Linked DNA regions of Agarilytica rhodophyticola. The protein of the gene in region 1 binds, or shares a complex with, the protein of each later gene. Links are inferred from orthologs where the notes say so. Each region holds a gene or a part of one and is shown in the gene's direction. Other genes may lie near its edges. The genes, in order: rpsG and tig.

Region 1 (3,155 bases):
GTTAGTGCGGCAGAAGTTGAAGCAGCACTTACTGAAGCACTGAAATCTAGCTAATGAAAAAGGTGCCATCCGCTCGGGGTGGCACTTAAATGAAAGGTCGCTTTTTATAAGCTTCCTCTCATCAGAACTTTAAACCAATGGCAAAAAACCTTGCTATTGGCTTAAAAGTTGACGGCGGCGGACGGTATCTTTACAATGCGCCCCCCGCAGTTAGTCGGAACGGAAGGGTTTGTGTTCAATAAGCCTATTCCTCATATGTGAACCGGTCTACTTCCTTATTCATAAGGAGGCAGGCTTTTTTAGTATTTTTTGGAGTGAATTTTCATGGCAACGATCAACCAGTTGGTTCGTAAGCCGAGAAAACGCAAGATTCAAGCGAGCGATGTTCGTGCTCTAGAAGCTTGCCCTCAGCGACGCGGTGTTTGTACTCGCGTTTACACCACTACACCTAAGAAGCCAAACTCTGCTCTGCGTAAAGTTTGTCGTGTTCGTTTAACGAACGGCTTCGAAGTATCATCTTACATTGGTGGTGAAGGGCATAACTTGCAAGAGCATAGTGTTGTATTGATTCGTGGCGGTCGTGTAAAAGACTTGCCAGGTGTTCGATACCACACTGTTCGTGGTGCACTTGATACATCAGGTGTTAGCGATCGTAAGCAAGGTCGTTCGAAGTATGGTACTAAGCGTCCTAAGTAAGACGCTCAGTACTAACGCGTTTTTTTGCCTACAAATGTTGTAGATATTAGATAGAGATAATAGTTGGGCCAAATAGAGATGCGGTCAAGCTATTAAAAGTAAGGCTGGGTAAGAAGTTTCAGAGAAAGTAGTCTAGATTTGCTGAGGGTTGTTAATAAAAGCTTTGGTGAATTAGGCAGTCAAAGTCTTCGGAGTTTTAAAAGAGATTGAGGCGTGTTAAGCAGCCAAAATTTTGGTGGTTTTAAATTGAGATCTTGGCGACTTAGAAAGCCAAAATCTGCTAGTTTTTAACTGAGATCTTGGCGAGTCAAACAGCCAAAATCTGCTCCTGCGATTTTGGCATACAGCACATCCCTGTGCTTATCCCAGATAACCCTGAATTTGAGAGAGATTATTCAGTATGCCTAGAAGAAGAGTCGTCGCTAAACGCGAGATCTTGCCAGATCCTAAGTTTGGCAATGTCACATTAGCGAAATTTATGAACCACGTTATGATCAGTGGTAAAAAGTCAGTCGCCGAGAGAATTGTTTACGGTGCTCTTGATATCGTTGGTGAAAAGCTTAACAAAGATCCACTGGAAACATTTGAAGAAGCATTAGAAAATATTGCTCCTCTTGTGGAAGTAAAATCTCGCCGTGTTGGTGGTGCTACTTACCAAGTTCCAGTAGAAGTAAGACCTTCTCGTCGTGTTGCTTTGGCAATGCGGTGGTTAGTGGAATACTCGCGTTCTCGTAGTGAAAAGTCTATGCCTCAGCGTTTGGCTGGTGAGTTAATTGACGCTGCTCAAAGTAAAGGCGGCGCAGTTAAGAAGCGTGAAGATGTTCACCGTATGGCAGAAGCAAACAAAGCGTTTTCTCACTTCCGCTTTTAAGGTTTTTGCTAATATCCGAGTGCGTAAAAAGGCAGCTATCTATGCTGCCTTTTTGACGTTTAGCAGTTGCCTGAATGTGTTCAAAATTACTTGAAAATGCCAAACAATAATCAGTTGCTGCTTTTAAAAAGAAAACGAAAATATTGATTATACGTTTAATGACTGTTATCCCCTCCTATAATGGACTAACCGTTATTTACTAAACGAATAATTACTTTTATGTTCAATGCTCTCATCGAGGTAATAAATCGTGGCGCGTAAAACACCTATAGAACGCTACCGAAATATCGGTATATGTGCGCATGTTGACGCTGGTAAAACTACCACCACTGAGCGTGTATTATTTTATACTGGTCTATCTCATAAGATTGGTGAAGTGCACGACGGCGCAGCTACTATGGACTGGATGGAGCAAGAGCAAGAACGAGGCATTACGATTACCTCAGCTGCAACCACATGCTTCTGGCAAGGGATGCAACAGCAGTTTGACCAACACCGAATTAATATCATTGATACACCAGGGCACGTAGATTTCACTATTGAAGTAGAGCGTTCCTTGCGTGTTCTCGATGGCGCTATTGTGGTTTTGTGTGGCTCTTCGGGAGTGCAACCGCAGACGGAAACCGTTTGGCGTCAAGCTAATAAGTATGAAGTTCCGCGCATGGTTTTTGTTAATAAAATGGATCGTGCGGGCGCTAATTTTATGAGCGTTGTTGAACAGCTCAAGGATCGCCTAAACGCCATGCCTGTGCCTTTACAGATGACCATAGGTGCAGAAGATGAATTCAAAGGCGTTGTCGACCTAATTAAAATGAAGGCCATTCTTTGGAATGAAGAAGACATGGGAATGACCTTCGAATACGGCGATATTCCAGAAGATATTGCCGTCGAATGTGAAAGTATGCGCGAATATCTCGTGGAAGCTGCCGCTGAAGCTAATGAAGAGCTTATGGACAAGTACCTCGAAGAGGGAGAGTTAAGCGAAGCCGATATTAAGAAAGGTATTCGCATGCGTACACTTGCCAATGAGATCGTACCGGTATTGGGCGGCTCTGCTTTTAAAAATAAAGGTGTGCAAGCTGTGTTAGATGCGGTGATTGAATATTTGCCCGCACCAACAGAAGTTAAGGCTATCGAAGGTACGCTAGATGACGGTGAGACCAAAGACAGTCGCTCAGCAGATGATAATGCCCCTTTCTCTGCACTGGCTTTTAAGATTGCTACCGATCCCTTTGTTGGTACCCTCACTTTCTTCCGAGTGTATTCCGGTAAGTTGGAAAGTGGAACGGGTGTTTACAATTCGGTAAAACAGAAAAAAGAGCGTGTAGGTCGTATGGTGCAAATGCACGCTAATAGCCGTGAAGAGATCAAAGAGGTACTGGCCGGAGATATCGCGGCAGCAATCGGACTCAAAGATGTCACCACGGGAGATACTCTGTGCGCGGAGAACGGCAAAATTATTTTGGAACGAATGGAGTTTCCAGAGCCGGTTATCTCCGTTGCAGTTGAGCCAAAGTCTCAGGCAGACCAGGAAAAAATGGGCATTGCCTTAGGCAAGCTTGCACAAGAAGATCCCTCATTTCGTGTT
Region 2 (3,177 bases), 2.4 Mb from region 1 along the record:
CTGAATTTTTAATCTTCCTGATAAATTGTTCGTCCTAGTAGATCCTTCTATCTGTGATCTTCCTAATTAACCGAAAAGAATATGAAGTTTCCCTTGACCCGCCATGGCCTGCTGACTTCCGTGTGAATGTCCCTATATGCCAGGTATTATCACTTTGTAATTAATTGAGTAGAAGTCGCTATTGTCTGATTTGTTTGTGAGATATCTCTCACAATAATGAAGTGAATGAGCTTTCCCATTTTTGTTGGGATTGTCTCATGGATAAAAAAAATCCGAGGGGGGATACCCCTCGGATTTTTTCGCTTTTCACCTTAAGTCCTTTCCGTGGTGAGATGCCTTCCTGGCAAACCCATATCCTTATGGTGAGTGCTTTGCTCCTTCTGCTATGATCATCCTGAGTCTAAAGCAGAATTTTTTTCCTCCTTATGACCTTTCCTGGTCGACGTGCTTCCTTGTTTACCTCCTTGTTGATAAACATTATCTACAAATCGCTTTTGGCGCGATAGTCGACATTGGCGTTTGTTTTTGTAGGATATATCTCACAAAATAATTTTTTAAGTGTCCGAATGAGTGGTTGAAGAGTGCAAAGTGCCTATATGGCCTGATGTATTCTTTCTTTATTTTGGCTAAATTGTTTCAAATTTGCACTATGTGATCTGATTTGTGCCTGATGACCATTTAATTAAAATAAAGATGCATAACTATGTTGATCACTGAGATCTACTGTGGCACAATTGCGTCCCTTCTTGAGAGGGAGTTAATGAAATCTATAGGTTTCTTCTTATAAATCAATAGGTTACAATGCTCTCCAGATAGTATGAGTTAAATGGCATTTTGCGCGGTCGTGGCGGAATTGGTAGACGCGCTGGATTTAGGTTCCAGTACCGTAAGGTGTGAGAGTTCAAGTCTCTCCGACCGCACCATGTCATTATCCAACTTGTTTAAACGCAATTTTTAAGTAGTAGTCCCCTATATAAGTATTTCAGAGGCATAATCATGCAAGTTTCTATCGAAACGATTTCCGGTTTAGAGCGACGGTTGACTATTGGTGTTCCAGCTGATGTTGTGGATCAAGAAGTAACTAAGCGTCTTAATAAAGCTGCTAAAACTGTGCGCATTAATGGATTTCGCAAGGGTAAAGTGCCTCTGAAAGTTGTTAAGCAGCGTTTCGGCGAGGGTGTTAGGCAAGAAGTTCTTGGCGACACAATAAATAGAACTTTCTACGAGGCTGTTCAGAAAGAGTCGGTTCGTCCTGCAGGTCAGCCAACGATTGAGCCTAAAAACATGGAGGAAGGTAGTGATCTAGAGTACATCGCTACTTTTGAAGTCTATCCTGAGGTTGAGCTAACCAATATAGAAGGTATAGAAGTCACCAAATATGATGCGGATATCGAAGATAAAGATATCGACAAGATGATTGAAAACCTGAGAAAGGGACAAGCTACTTGGAATAATACTAAGGCAGCTATAAAAGACGGCTTCAAAGTTAAAATCGACTTCAGCGGAGTAAAAGACGGCGAGGCATTTGAAGGTGGCTCAGCGGAGGATCATGAACTAGTGATTGGCTCCAAGTCTATGATTCCTGGTTTTGAAGACGGAATTATCGGCATGAAGATAGGTGAGACCAAAGATGTCGAAGTGACTTTTCCTGAGGATTACCAGGTTGAATCACTCAAAGGGGCTGATGCAACGTTCACTATCACTCTGAAAAGTGCTGAAAAACAAGTCTTGCCAAAGCTTGATGAGGCTTTTTTTGAGAAATTTGGAGTGACTGAGGGTGGTGAAGAGAAGTTCCGTGAAGATGTTAAGGAGAACATGGAGCGTGAAAAGCAGAAGGCTATTAAAAACAAGACTAAGCAACAGATTTTAGATAGCTTGCTAGATCGTACTCCCGTGGAAGTGCCTAATGCATTGGTTGCTGGCGAAATTGACGCGCTGAGAAATCAAACAATTCAGCAGTACGGTGGCGCAGCAGAGAACCTTGATATGAAAGCTTTGTTGCCAGACGATATGTTTAAAGAGCAAGCTCAGCGACGAACCGCACTAGGTTTGATTGTTTCTGAGATTGTGACTCAGGAGAAAATCACAGCAGATAAGGATGTTGTTCGATCTCTTATCGAAGAGGCTGCAGCGAGTTACGAGAGCCCTGAAGAGGTGGTTAATTACTACTACAGTAATGAGCAGTTATTACAAAGTGTTGAGGCTGCTGCGCTCGAAGAGCAGGTGGTTGACTTCCTTTTAGAAAAAGCAGAAGTTACCGAAGCGAAAGTGGCCTACGACGAAGCGTTAAAGCCATTGCCTCAGCCGCAGGCTGATGATCAGGAAGGCGATGGTAGCGAAACTAAAGGCGAAGAATAAGTTATCCTTTAAAGCTTGGTTTTTATTTTAAAATCCACCTGTGTTAAAACAGGTGGATTTTGTCGTTTTTGGCGACGGATATTTTACTGAATAGCTTGCTATGCCAAAAAGCTTGTTCACTGGTATTAAATTACAGTATTTTAGGCTTATGAAGCTATAAATAAGTCTCTAGGGTAAACCAAAGCGAACTAGGTAAACGTACTTAAAAATAATGGCGTTGGTTGCGCATTGGTTTGATTGGTTGGGTTTTGTTCGCTTTATCCCTGAAATATCCTATGTTCATGAAAATAATAGACTTTATTTTTATGAATTATTAAAGTCCTTCCTTTTATTTCGTGTGCGAAGACCCAATGTTAGGCTAGTCTTTAAAAATAATTCAACAGAAAATACTGAGGAAAGTTATGTCCCTGATAGACCCAGTTGGTATAAGTCGTTCAGATATTGAAAATACATTAGTGCCGATGGTGGTTGAGCAAACCGCTCGTGGGGAAAGATCTTATGATATCTATTCTCGGTTGCTCAAGGAGCGTGTTATTTTTCTTGTTGGCGCCGTCGAAGATCATATGGCGAACCTGGTTGTTGCTCAAATGTTGTTCTTAGAGGCGGAAAATCCTGACAAGGATATTCATTTATATATTAACTCTCCAGGTGGGGCGGTTACTGCAGGCCTCTCAATTTACGATACAATGCAATTTATTAAGCCAGACGTAAGTACCATGTGTATTGGTCAAGCATGCAGTATGGGGGCGTTTTTGCTCAATGCTGGCGCGGCAGGTAAGCGATATTGTCTACCGAATTCACGGGTAATGATTCACCAGC

The links.
Region 2: the proteins of rpsG (region 1) and tig are in contact, whole or in part, in a crystal structure (PDB 3GTY), measured with the Thermotoga maritima proteins. The link is inferred for Agarilytica rhodophyticola from one-to-one orthologs. Residues at the interface, in WP_004081843.1 of Thermotoga maritima: Lys34, Lys52, Lys55, Glu59, Arg62, Gln63, Glu66, Asn67, Lys69, Val71, Arg95, Ala109, Lys110, Lys111, Gly112, Arg113, Pro114, Glu117, Glu121, Ile124, Ala125, Tyr127, Asn128, Asn129, Thr130, Gly131, Lys135, Asp139, Arg142, Met143; in WP_004081061.1 of Thermotoga maritima: Glu122, Val124, Val129, Leu130, Tyr133, Glu188, Gly259, Ile262, Tyr263, Glu266, Ser270, Glu273, Gln274, Glu277, Arg308, Gln311, Ile312, Ser315, Tyr316, Glu325, Arg329, Arg336, Leu363, Phe366, Trp367, Arg373, Leu377, Arg381, Leu384, Glu387.

What each region holds. Positions count from the first base shown.
Region 1 is NZ_CP020038.1:5,221,387-5,224,541, reverse strand. Bases 1-2,831 are described here. They hold rpsG (30S ribosomal protein S7), read left to right. Parts: upstream 1-1,096; coding sequence 1,097-1,567; downstream 1,568-2,831. Other genes in these bases: fusA (elongation factor G), read left to right, coding at 1,818-2,831; rpsL (30S ribosomal protein S12), read left to right, coding at 325-696; rpoC (DNA-directed RNA polymerase subunit beta'), read left to right, coding at 1-54. In the rest of the region: more of fusA, read left to right, coding at 2,832-3,155.
Region 2 is NZ_CP020038.1:2,859,599-2,862,775, forward strand. Bases 325-3,177 are described here. They hold tig (trigger factor), read left to right. Parts: upstream 325-996; coding sequence 997-2,358; downstream 2,359-3,177. Other genes in these bases: clpP (ATP-dependent Clp endopeptidase proteolytic subunit ClpP), read left to right, coding at 2,760-3,177. UniProt on the Bacillus subtilis protein: Involved in protein export. Acts as a chaperone by maintaining the newly synthesized protein in an open conformation. Functions as a peptidyl-prolyl cis-trans isomerase.